DNA from 3 places in the Chloroflexus sp. MS-CIW-1 genome. Region 1 is predicted to be linked to each of the others. Evidence: riboswitches for the same ligand, from Rfam matches in the RefSeq annotation. Region 1 holds a riboswitch; each other region holds the start of a gene.
What was found. Region 1 has a riboswitch for S-adenosylmethionine ahead of QTO31_RS09875 (homocysteine synthase). Riboswitches for the same ligand answer to the same signal wherever they lie in the genome.
Positions count from the first base shown of each region.

Region 1 (4,221 bases):
GCCGCTTCCAGGGAACCGTAGCGTGCGGCCAGATCCCAGCTATCCATAGCACGGGTGATCACCAGATACGAATTAGCGTCAAACCGGTCGTTAAAACGAGCTGCTTGATGTTCGAGATAGTGCTCGATGGCGAAGCATGGTCCAAGGTCGAGAATCTCACTATCAACCCGACGGCCAAAGCGCTGTTCGAGCTTTTCCTCACATAGGTAGGTGATATGCCCAAGCATACGCGCCACAGCCAAACCATCACGCGGTGGTTCGCCATCGTAGTAATCGCCGCCTCGCCAGCGGGGATCGGCCATAATGGCCCGTCGTCCAATATAATTCCAGGCGACCGTCTGTGGGCTAGAGCGGGCACTGGTCGCGAGCAAGATCGCACCGCGTACCCGTTCCGGGTACTCCACTGCCCAGGCCAGGGCTTGAAACCCTCCCATCGAGCCTCCTGCAACCGCCAGGAGGGTATCTATCCCCAACGCATCGATCAGACGTTGTTGGGCACGCACCATGTCTTCAATCGTAATAATGGGAAAGCGCGAGCCATAAGGCTTTCCATCCGCCGGGTGTGGACTCGAGGGGCCGGTTGAACCACGACAACCGCCGATCACGTTCGAGCAGATAACAAAGTAGCGATTCGTATCAAACGCACGTCCCGGCCCGATCATCGCATCCCACCAACCCGGTTTGCGGTCGGTAGGATGATGGTAACCGGCAGCGTGGGCATCACCGGACAGTGCATGCAAGATCAAAATTGCATTTGAGCGATCAGGTGCTAACTCACCGTATGTTTCGTAGGCTAACGTTAGTGGACCCAGTGTGGCGCCACTAGTCAGCTTCAGCGGGGTGGTCCAATACATGCGTTGAGTACGTACAATACCAACCCCTTCTGAGATTGGCGCATGGCTCAGTGCTTCCATCCAGATACTCCTTGCCGGACAGATCGCAGTGACACCATTGTCAGTGCGATCTGTCGCGGCCCCTATGAAGGTGTTCCGGCCAGTGCCTGATCGAGATCGGCAAGAATGTCGTCAATCGTCTCCAATCCAACCGAAAGCCGCACATAATCGTCGGTGACACCGGTTAATCGTTGCTCTTCCGGTGTTAACTGGCTATGCGTCGTTGTAGCTGGATGGATTGCGAGGCTCTTCGCATCGCCGATGTTCGCCAGATGCGAGAACAGACGAAGCCGCTCGATAAAGATACGACCGGCAGTGCGGCCTCCTTTCAGCCCAAAACCGACGATCCCACTCTGGCCGCGCGGTAAGTACTTCTGAGCAAGGGCGTAGCTCGGATGGCTGGGCAGACCAGGATAGTTGACCCACGCCACTTTGGGATGTTCGCTCAGGTAGCGAGCCACTGCCAGGGCATTTTTACTGTGCCGTTCCATCCGCAGGGGCAGGGTTTCCAAACCTTGCAAGAAGAGGAAGCTGTTGAACGGACTAAGCGCTGCGCCAATATCGCGCAAACCTTGCACGCGAGCTTTGATGATGTAGGCCAGATTGCCAAAAGCCTGAGTGTAGATCAAACCGTGATAGCTTGGATCGGGACTGGTGAATTCGGGAAACCGTCCGCTGGCAGCCCAATCGAACTTTCCGCTATCAACAATGATCCCACCGATGGCGGTACCGTGACCGCCAATATACTTAGTCGCTGAATGAATAACGATGTCAGCCCCGTGTTGAATCGGCTGCCATAGATACGGTGTCACGGTGGTTGCATCAACAATCACCGGCACACCCTGGGCATGCGCAATCGCAGCAATTCGCTCTAGGTCAAGCACATCGAGGCGCGGATTCCCCACCAGCTCGAGGAAAAAGGCTTTAGTACGACTATCAATTGCCGCCGCAAAACCGTCATAGTCACGCGCATCCACAAAGCGAGTCGTGATTCCCAATCGTGGCAGCGTATGGCGGAAGAGGTTGTACGTGCCACCGTAGAGGTCCGACGAGGCAACAATATTATCACCACTACCGGCCAAATTGAGGATCGCCAGCGTTTCGGCAGCCTGACCCGACGATAATGCTAGCGCTCCCACACCGCCCTCCAGGGCCGCCATCCGCTGCTCGAAGACATCGGTGGTTGGATTCATGATTCGGGTGTAGATGTTGCCGAACTCTTGCAGGTTGAACAGACGAGCAGCGTGATCGGTGTCCTTGAATTGATACGATGTTGTGGCGTAGATGGGTACTGCCCGCGAGCCAGTCGTTGGATCGGGAATTTGCCCGGCGTGGAGGGCAAGTGTCTCAAAACCGGTAAAGCGTGGAGCATCGGACATGACAACCTCCTCAGAATAGCTAAGCCAAATTGCAGGCAACAAAAACGCCCTCAACTTACGATGAGGGCGTGAAATCATTGCACAGGGCCATTCTTCCACGTCGCTCATCTTCCAGAACACTTCTGCCGGACTTAGCACCGTTCGTATGCGGCGACGCATACGAGGGTTGCTGCGGTTTCAACGGGCCGGTCCCTCCACCGCTCTGGATGAGTGCGTGTACGTTGTTGAGGTACAGTTATGGTGTCGCCTGCACCATACAGTATCGGTAATATAAACTATGCGACGCGGATTTGTCAAGTATCTTTGCAGCGTTTTCACTCCATCCGACAGTGATGAGCTGAGAGAGGGAGAGAGAAACTCCCAAACCGGCCGACGCAGGTGCAGAGGGGCGCAGCTTTCGCTTCCGACGGTGGCCTAGGCTGGTAGGACTTCTTGACTACGGCGCAGCAATCGGCCAATGAAACCAGGCGACGAAGAGATCACCGTGTGGACGGGCGCCAACATAGCCGCCGCCAATTGCCGCCGGGCCGTTGGGCAAGCCATACGCATTGGCGACCAGCTCGGCGCAAATGGCTAATCCGAACCCGTGCCCGCTGCTGCCGTCGCTACTGAAGGTAAACCCACCGTAAAACAGATCGCTCCATTGCAGACCGAACCGTTGCTCAAGCGCCGTGCGTTGTAGCAGATCAATGCGATTAGCAACGACAATCCGTAGTGAGGGTGTTTCACATTCAAAGATAGGGAAAATGCCAACCATTACCCGCCGGTCAGCGCTGTGGCGTGTAGCATTGTTGATCAGGTTGTAAAACACGCGATCAAGCGCCGAAAACTCAACACAACGGTCAGCAACCACACCATTATAACGGGCATCAACCGTGATACTGGCCTGACCATCGGGTAAACGGTAATCAGCGTGTTGCCACTTTTCAAGCAGCAGATCGACCCCGTGTGCACGTAACTCAATGTCGCGGGCAGTACGTACCGGATCAAGATCGGGTAAACAGTTGCGCATGATCTTCAGATGATCGCGAATCAGTAGATATATGCGCTCGATGTCATCTGGTCGTACCTGACCAAGTTCGATAAGCTGCAATTGCAGAGCTAGCGCCTGGAGCGAACCACCACGTAAGTCGTGGAGAACCTGGCCGAGATGGGCATCAGCCTGATGCAGTGAAAGATTGCGCAGTTCGTGCATCAAATCATGCCAATGCGTTTCTTGCAGTAATTGCTGCAAACGATGGAGATCAATCTGCCGTTGTTGATCAAATTCGGCAAAGATCGTGAGGAGGGTCTGATACAATTCCCGTACTGTTCTCTGTATGGTTTCAGGCAACTCGTGAATACTGGCGCTACTGCGGCTGCGCGTAAAAGGATCGTGGCGAAGGAAGGGCAGGTTACATGGCGCGAGAGCCTTGACAGTTTCATCGCTAAGTGGAAATGCGCCAGACATTTTAAACTCCTGGGTTGTGTCATCAGTACAACACTTCTTATCTCATAGTGTTGAACGGTATTATAACCGATTTTAGATGTTCACTGACAAGACATATAATTGTAAATATGTACATCCTGTCACACAGTATGTCACGTTAGTGATTATCACGAAGAAATGCGGCACAGGCTTCAGGAATACTGGGATTAATAAAAATGCCGCTCCCCAGCTCGAAACCGGCCATGTACGAGAGACGCGGTACCACAGCGAGATACCAGTGAAAATAGCCATTTTCAGGTTCTTTAGCTGGTGTTGAACGGAGCACCAGATTAAAATCAGGATCGTTCAACCGGTGGTATAGCCGAGAGAAGACTTCACGAATTGCATCGGCCAAACCATCCAGCTCTGGCTCGGTGATATGGAAGAAACTGGCTCGATGTCTGCGTGGTAAAATCCACATATGAAATGGTGAAGAAGCTGCGTAGAGGACAAAAGCAACAAACGCATCATTCTGGTAAAC
Region 1 is NZ_JAUBWR010000001.1:2,505,427-2,509,647, reverse strand. It holds gene QTO31_RS09880 (homoserine O-acetyltransferase MetX) at 1-914, opposite strand, end outside; gene QTO31_RS09875 (homocysteine synthase) at 977-2,272, opposite strand; SAM riboswitch class I at 2,374-2,485, opposite strand; gene QTO31_RS09870 (HAMP domain-containing histidine kinase) at 2,709-3,722, opposite strand; gene galT (galactose-1-phosphate uridylyltransferase) at 3,859-4,221, opposite strand, start outside.

Region 2 (4,221 bases), 1.4 Mb from region 1:
CTCGGTAGGGGGATGATCTTTCAGACTACCGCCAAACGTTCCAATAGCCGTGCGCACGCCGCTAAGCACTACGACTTCGCGCTTCTCACTCATGACAACCTCCTTGCGACGGATCGCCGGGCGACTCCGCCGGTTACTTGCCGAACTTCAAGGAACGATTACAATTATATCAGTATCAGCAACATGTTTTATACTGAATATCCGCAGGTGGTGGGTGTCGAAAAAACGTCTCGAGGATGATGAGCACGTTCAGGCTGTACACCCCTTCTGAAGAGGGAGGGTAGCCGTGCGTCGGATCTTCAGGGAGGGCCTGAACGTGGCTGCAAAATATGTAAGAGTTAAAAACGATGATCTCGGAGAGCCGATGCGGTCCTCAAGGGCAAAATGCCCTCGCTTCCGCAACAATGTGCGCAAGAGTACCTCGCGTCTGTCGCGATACAAGCACCTAGGTACGCGGGCATTGCACTTGCCTCTCTCGCGATACCTACACCGAGTAACCAGAGTGTAACTTCATGTGGTATATTTCACACACTTCATACAACAGATTTCCGCGTTAACCCACGGCAGGAGGCTGGGCATGGCCCAACGCAGTGTAGCGATGAGCAGTGTATCATTGAAGGACAACCGGCAGGTTACCATCAGACCCCTAGCCGAGAGTGATCGTGCAGCATTGACCGATTTCGGATTAAGTCTGCCCAAAGATGATCTGCTTTATCTCGAAGAAGACTTCACTAATCCCGAAATCATAACCCGTTTAGTCAATGCCTCATACGCCGAGAATTGGCGACAAATTGTCGCTATTGCCGACGACGGTTCGATAGCCGCATACGCTTCAGCTCGCCGCGTGCCAGGATGGTCAAATCACGTGGCCGAGCTACGGCTCCTTGTCAAACCCGGTTGGCGACGCTGCGGGCTTGGAATGCAGATGGCCCAGGCCATTGTTGAAACCGCTCGCGATCTGGGCGCCCAAAAGGTGACGGTCGCTATGCTGGCTGCCTTGAAGGCCGGTCAGGCCATCTTCTCACGATTGGGATTTGCCGTCGAAGGCCAGTTAACGCGCCACGCCATTGACCGTAACGGTGAACTGCACGATGTGGTGATTATGTCGGCATTCTTGAAGGTGTAGGGCGGCTGTAAGGTTTTTCAGAGTTTTCAATTTCGGGTCACATTCGACAACCAAACTGTTCAAAATGTAGAGTGACACGACGCACATTACGCACCCGCTGACAGCAAACCCTGATCTTCGCTCTTTCCCTGGGAGTGCGGGCCTCTGGCCCGCATGTGTGATGTTATGCTTCAGCGCAGATTGCCCGTGCGCTGTTAGTGCAAGTCTAGGATCGTGAGCCTCTGGCCCGCGTCGGACGCGGTGCGGCTATACCCCATTGGTTAGCGCATTAGCATACCATCAACCCTCGTTTACGGGGGCGCCAGTCCCTACCACTGCGCTGACGGGCATGATCGGCAAGCCAACGGGAGATTGGCACAGACGTTCGGCAGGACGGGAAGTTGCGCGACTCCGTACAGGCTACGGATAGGTTGAGAACCTCTCACTCCTCTCCACTCTCTCCTCAGTGACCACTGTCAGAGAGGAAAGAACTTTGAGAACCCCAAGATCGTCCAATTCACCATTGACAATAACCCATCACCCTGTTATACTCAGCCGTAATTGTATTGCAGAACGCTGCACTCATCCAGAGCGGTGGAGGGACCGGCCCTACGAAACCGCGCCAACCCGGCGGCATAATACCTGACGGGTGGCAACTCCGGCAGCAGAACGCTGGCAGATGAGAGGAGAGCGGCGTCTTCTCGCCAATCGGCAGGAGCACGTCACCTAATCTCTCATCGCCCTGATGAGAGGTTTTTTATGCCAAATGAACAGTTTTCTGGCCTCAGTACGGCCGCCGTCCACGCTGGAGAACCCCGCCAGCGCGCATTCGATGCCATTACGCCACCTATTGTGCACAGTGCAACGTACACCTTTCGTGATAGCGCCGAGCTGATCGCATTTCAATCAGGTGAACTCGAACGAGAAGAGTACGGTCGCTACGGAAATCCAACCGTTCGTGCCGTTGAGGCTCGCCTTGCCGCCCTTGAGTCACCATCAGCGCCAGCAGCCGCTCTCCTTTGTGCTTCGGGAATGAATGCGCTCACCACCGTGATGCTGGCGTTGCTCCCTAGCGGTAGCCACGTTATTCTGACTGACGACGGTTATCGGCGCACTCGCCAGTTTGTCCGCACAATGTTAGCACGGCTCGGCGTGTCGCATAGTGTGGTTGCCGCAGCCGATCCACTTGCCATTGCCGCAGCTATTCAACCAGGACGTACCCGACTGATCGTTACTGAAGCGCCGACAAACCCTTATTTGCGCGTCATTGATCTGGCAGCAGTGGCTCAGATCGCCCGTGAACATCGCATCAAAACCGTGATCGACGCCACCTTTGCCACACCGTATAATATGCGTCCTCTTGAATACGGTATCGACCTGGTTGTTCATAGCTGTAGCAAGTACCTGGCCGGGCACAACGACTTACTGGCTGGTGTGATCATCGGTCGACCGCCCCTTATCAGTGCTCTGCGCGAAACGCAGGGGATTTTGGGTGGCATTTGTGACCCGCATACCGCCTACTTGCTTGGCCGAGGGTTGAAGACATTTGCTCTCCGTATGGAACGTCACAATCAAAATGGGCAGGCAGTCGCTGAATTTCTCAGCCGTCATCCACGGGTCAGTCGGGTACATTACCCAGGCTTACCTTCGCATCCTGACCACGCCATAGCCCGTGCTCAGATGCGAGGGTTTGGCGGAGTTGTGTCGTTTGAAGTGGTTGGTGATCTCCAGACTGCAATGGCGGTTGTTGATCGGATGCGTCTCGCCTACATTGCGCCAAGCTTTGGCGGGGTGGAAAGTCTGGTTGAACAACCAGCGCTCATGAGTTACTATGAATTGAGTAGTGAAGAACGACTGGCGGTCGGTATCCGCGACAATCTCATCCGGCTTTCATGCGGAATTGAGGATGCGAGTGACTTGATCGCCGACCTGCAACAAGCTCTTGCCGACGAATAAGCTATGCACTCAACCCTCCAACGCCGGCTGGCCGCCGGCCAGATTGTAGTTACCGGCGAGATTGCTCCGCCAAAGGGGGCGGCCAGAAGCCATCTCGAAACCCTGGCTCAAAATATTCGCAATTATGTCGATGCAGTCAATCTGACCGACAATCAGCGTGGGATCGCCCGGATGTCGTCTTTGGGGGGGAGCGTCATTTTGCAGCAGCTCGGTATTGAACCGATTATGCAAATGACCTGCCAGCATCGTAACCGGATAGCTTTACAAGCTGATGCACTCAGTGCCTCCGCACTCGGTGTACGTAACTTGCTAGCAATGACCGGCGATCATCCACGCATTGGTGATCATCCAGAGGCCAAAAACGTTCTCGATCTGAATTCATTCCAGTTGATCCGCGTCTTGCGCACGTTGCGCGATCAGGCCACTTTCCAATCAGGTACACCGCTGAAAGAAGCACCCAGTTTCTTTATCGGCAGTGTCGCGAACCCGAACGTCGAACGGGCCGCACGGTTGGAAAAGAAGATTGAAGCCGGCGCAGAGTTCGTCCAAACCCAATTGATCTTTGATGTTGCACGTTTTCGGCAATGGATGGCCGATGTGCGGGCTGCCGGTTTGCATCAACAGGCGTACATCCTAGCCGGTGTGATGATCCTGCGCCGACCCAATTCAGCAATCTATCTACGCGATCACCTACCCGGCACGCTTATGCCAGAATCTGTGATCGAACGCATGCAACGCGCTGCCGATAGCGAAGCGGAAGGAATTGCCCTCGCTGCTGAGTTGGTGAATGAACTCCTTAGTATCGAGGGTGTTGCCGGTGTTCATATTATGTCGGTCGATTGGACACGTGCAATTCCTCGTGTCGTTGAACAAGCTGGCCTGCTGCCACGGCCACCGGCACCATCATCTGACGAGAATGTGCTATAACATGCTCAGTAAGTGCAAATAGAGCGAGAGTAGTCTATGGCTATCATTCTGAAATCACCGGCCCAGATAGAACTTCTACGCGCTGCGGGCCAACTGGTTCGACAGACGTTTAATGTGCTGCGTGAGTATATCCGACCGGGTGTCACCACGGCTGAACTGGACGCAATTGCTGAAGAGTTTATCCGTTCTCACGGTGCAGAACCGGTATACAAAGGATACGTGCCCGCTGGTCG
Region 2 is NZ_JAUBWR010000001.1:1,063,387-1,067,607, forward strand. It holds gene QTO31_RS04220 (acetyl-CoA C-acyltransferase family protein) at 1-93, opposite strand, end outside; gene QTO31_RS04225 (GNAT family N-acetyltransferase) at 578-1,126, shown strand; SAM riboswitch class I at 1,685-1,791, shown strand; gene QTO31_RS04230 (trans-sulfuration enzyme family protein) at 1,865-3,061, shown strand; gene QTO31_RS04235 (methylenetetrahydrofolate reductase) at 3,065-3,988, shown strand; gene map (type I methionyl aminopeptidase) at 4,025-4,221, shown strand, end outside.
Region 2: another riboswitch for S-adenosylmethionine. It lies ahead of QTO31_RS04230 (trans-sulfuration enzyme family protein); the one in region 1 lies ahead of QTO31_RS09875 (homocysteine synthase).

Region 3 (4,221 bases), 180 kb from region 1:
CTAATGCTCGCTCGGCATAATCAGGACTCATATAGCTTAAACTGCCAGTAAATGAGAGGAATGATTGCTGTTGGACCAAGGTCATCGGCAGGCCAGTAGCTGCTGCAACCCGTTGCATTGCCTGCACAACCTGATCGCACAGCCCGGCAGCCTGGACACTGTTCAGCACTCTGGGTTCAGTTGGGACGATTCCCCAAGCCAGACAGCCACCATCGGTCAAAAACTCGGCCAGCTCTGTTGCAGTGTGCAGGAGGAGATCGATTTGTTCGATCACATGAAAGCCTATCACATCCACCGGCAGGTGCAAAAGTTCTGACCAGTGTACACGACCTCTCAGAAACAGACCACAATGAACAGGGAGATCGGCGAGAAACCGACTGAGCAGATCAAGTCCCTCTTCCCAGGTCAGTGGACACAGTGGAGTCAAGAGTGCATCAAGGAAGGGTTCCTCAATCATTGCCAGCCGATGAGAGGCGTAGCCCTGCAACTGCTGGTGATGCCACCATACTCGTAAACTACAAAGTTGGAGTAACACCTCTCGCCATGCCGGTTCATAGGCCAGCGGGCGTTCTTGGTCATCGGTCAGCGCCAGACTCAGACTAACCGGACCAATCGTTTCGTACTTCAACACAAGCGGTTGCCGTTCTTCGGCATTTAAGCGGCGTAACAGCTCGTCCAACACCGTCACAGCCGGGCCGCTCAGCGCTGCAAATTGGGCCTCACTGCGCAGGTAGGCCAGACTAACCCGGTTGGCCTCACGCTCCAGAGTTTCCTGTTCGACCGTCAGCCGGTCACGTTCGACATCGATCTGAAGGCCTGGCAACCCTTGTGCTGCCAGCGCAAATGGCGTATCGGCCAATGTTCGCGGCGGTGGTAACGGACAGGCTGGCGTCTGTGGCAGGTACCGGCAAATGAACTGGGCTACCACGCCCGGATTCGTGTGGGGAAGACCACCGCGTAAGAGTGGCTGACAAGCCGGCACAAGCGAACCCAACCCACTCATTGCTTACTCTCAAGCTGACGCAGTGCAGCCACGAATGGTGGACGCACAACGCCCCGTTCAGTAATGATAGCCGTAATCAATTCGTGGGGCGTGACATCGAACGCCGGATGCGCGGCAGGGACACCATCGGGAGCAATCGCAACTCCGGCAATACGGGTTACTTCGTTGGGGTCACGCTCTTCGATAGGAATGTCGGCACCGCTGGCAGTGTTGAGATCAATGGTAGAGTAAGGGGCAGCAACGTAAAACGGAATATTATGATAACGGGCAAGAATCGCTAATCCATACGTGCCAATTTTATTTGCCACATCACCGTTAGCTGCAATCCGGTCGGCGCCAACAATCACACAGTCTATTTGACCACGCTGCATCATAAAGGCGGCCATATTGTCAGTAATCAACGTTTGGGGGATACCGGCTTGGAGCAATTCCCAGGCTGTCAGCCGTGCTCCTTGCAAGAAGGGCCGCGTCTCATCGACAAAGACGTGAATAGGGCGACCCTGCGCAAATGCCGTGCGGATTGGGGCGAGGGCTGTGCCATAACCAGCGGTAGCCAGGCCACCGGCGTTGCAATGAGTGAGAACATGTCCGCGTAGTGGAATCAGTGGTGCGCCATGATCGCCGATGGCATGGCACATTGCCAGATCCTCGGCAAAGATCGCTTCGGCCTCCGCCAGAAGCGCTGTCTTCATCATGGTGACATCTTCGTTCAACAGCGCATGAGCCTGGCGCACCATCCGGCTGGTTGCCCAGGCTAGATTAACAGCGGTTGGTCGCTGGGCATCAAGGGTGCGTTTAGCCTGTTCTAATTCGGTCAGCAACGCAGCAGGCGTATTCGCATTGCTACGCTGGGCAACCAAAGCCATCCCATAGGCAGCAGTGCAGCCGATTGCCGGTGCACCGCGTACCTGCATGCTCCGAATGGCAAAGACCACTGCATCCAGGTCGGTGCAGCGCACGACTTCAACAATGTGCGGTAATTTACGCTGATCGATCAGACAAACGGCGTTGTCTTCCCACCAGACAGTGCGGAGTTCCATAGGCGTCGTAATTAAGATGGAGCCACTCGCACGGCGAGAGGCTCCGATAAACTTCGTTCCTCTCATCTTTCGGCAATTGCCGCTGGATTTGGCACCTTCCCCGCAGGGGGTTGCCGGGCGTCATCGGGCCAGTCCCTCAGCCCATCTCGATGAGCATCTGAAGTTCGCCGACGCACTATGGCGCCGCATACGAACGTTGTGAGCGATTATATCACGAGTACCGGTTTACAGCAAATTGTGATGTTGATACGGCAGGCAGTGTTAACGGTTTCAGTGACCTGGTTTGACCTGATTGATCAGGTTACATTGCTGGAGCCGTCTCATCGCGCCGACCGCGCTTAAACCAATGACGCCATTCTCGATGTTCCCACACGACCAAAAGCTGAGCCGCATTGAAGATTGATGAGTAGGTCCCGCTGATGAGGCCGATGAGCAGCATCAAGACAAAGTTCCGGATAGTATCACCACCAAACAACAAGAGGGCAGTAAGTGTAAAGAAGGTGGTAAGCTGAGTGTTGATCGACCGTGGGAGAGTCTGCACCAGACTATGGTTGACAATATCATCGAAGGTTTCAGCCGGATGCCGATTCAGCAGGTTCTCACGAATGCGGTCGAACACAACAATGGTATCGTGTACCGAAAAGCTAAGGGTTGTTAGCAAAGCGGTCAGGAAGAGCGCATCGACCTCTAAGCCGATGGTTGCGCCTAAAACGGCAGCAATCCCAAGTACTACCAATACGTCGTGCAGCATCGCGATAATGGCACATACGCCGTAGCGGACAGGGTGCGGTGCCTTGCGGAAGGCCCAAGTCAGGTAGAGCAAGATAATTAGTGACGCGCCGAGCACGGCAATAATCGCACTGCGGGTTGATTCGGCACTGACGGTTGGTCCAACACTTTCCAGTCGTTCCCGACTAACGTTGCCAAATTCGGTAGAGAGTGCCTTCATCACGGCATCAATTTCGGTGTTGGGATCCGACTCGCTAAGTGGACGGGTGCGTACTAATGCGGCTGCTACTGCTTTCCCGTCAATTTGGGTTGGGCTGAGCTGAACCAGTGCATTCTCGAAGCCCGCTGCGGCAAACGCTGCTGCGATCCGATCAGTGCTCAAACGCTCAGGCGCGGTCTCAGGAAAACGCAATTCCCACAATGCACCACCGGCAAAGTCAATGCTTGGACGCAGGCCGATAGTAAATCGCCCGGTAGTGACTAAAGGATGCAAGAAGAGCATATATAAGCCCGGCAAGATCACCAGGATTGAAAACGTAAACCACCAATAGCGACGGCGGACAAGATGTTCCATACAGGTGTTACTCCCATTCACGATCACAGGTGAACGATGTCGTTGAATACCTACGAGACAGCCTGCGCAGTTGGTGTTGCTGAACGGCGATCCACGCCAAACCACCAGGCACGTTCATCGCTAAACAACGGCAGGAGCAGACGTAGAAATGTTCGTGAGACAACAACAGCAGTGAACAGACTGATCACAATGCCGAGACCAAGTGTAAGCGCAAAGCCTTTGATCAAACTGACACCGAAGCTGTTGCCGAACATAAACAGCACAATACTCGTGATCAAGGTTGAAACGCTTGAGTCGCGGATGGCTGGCCAGGATTCAACGAAACCTAATTCGAGCGCACTGCGAATATCACGTCCGCGGCGGTACTCTTCGCGGAGGCGGGCAAAGATCAATACGTTGGCATCAACGGCGAGTCCAATCGAGAGAATAAATCCGGCAATACCGGGCAGGGTCAGTGTGATCGGAATCAGACGGTAAATCGCGAAACTGATGATCGTGTAGATGAGCAGTGCAACCGTTGCAACGACGCCGGGTCCCCGATAGAATAAAATCATAAAGGCTGCGACCACCGCCAGACCAACAACTCCGGCTGTAATACTGGCTGCTACACTCTCTCGCCCCAGGGTCGCCGTCACCGTTCGGCTCGTCTCGATCACGAGTGGAACCGGCAGAGCACCGTACTTCAACTGATTGAAGATACGATTACGATCAGCTTCCGTACTTACTTCAATAATTCCAGAACCATCGGTTAACGCGGCGTTAATCACCGGACAACTGACAACCACATTATCAAGCACAATACACATTGGCCGCCCAACATTTGCGGCAGTAAATGAAGCTAACCGTCTTGCTGATTCGCCACGGAAGGCAAACGA
Region 3 is NZ_JAUBWR010000001.1:2,329,315-2,333,535, reverse strand. It holds gene QTO31_RS09260 (hypothetical protein) at 1-1,003, opposite strand, end outside; gene mtnA (S-methyl-5-thioribose-1-phosphate isomerase) at 1,000-2,043, opposite strand; SAM riboswitch class I at 2,103-2,199, opposite strand; gene QTO31_RS09250 (hypothetical protein) at 2,242-2,385, shown strand; gene secF (protein translocase subunit SecF) at 2,345-3,346, opposite strand; gene secD (protein translocase subunit SecD) at 3,397-4,221, opposite strand, start outside.
Region 3: another riboswitch for S-adenosylmethionine. It lies ahead of mtnA (S-methyl-5-thioribose-1-phosphate isomerase); the one in region 1 lies ahead of QTO31_RS09875 (homocysteine synthase).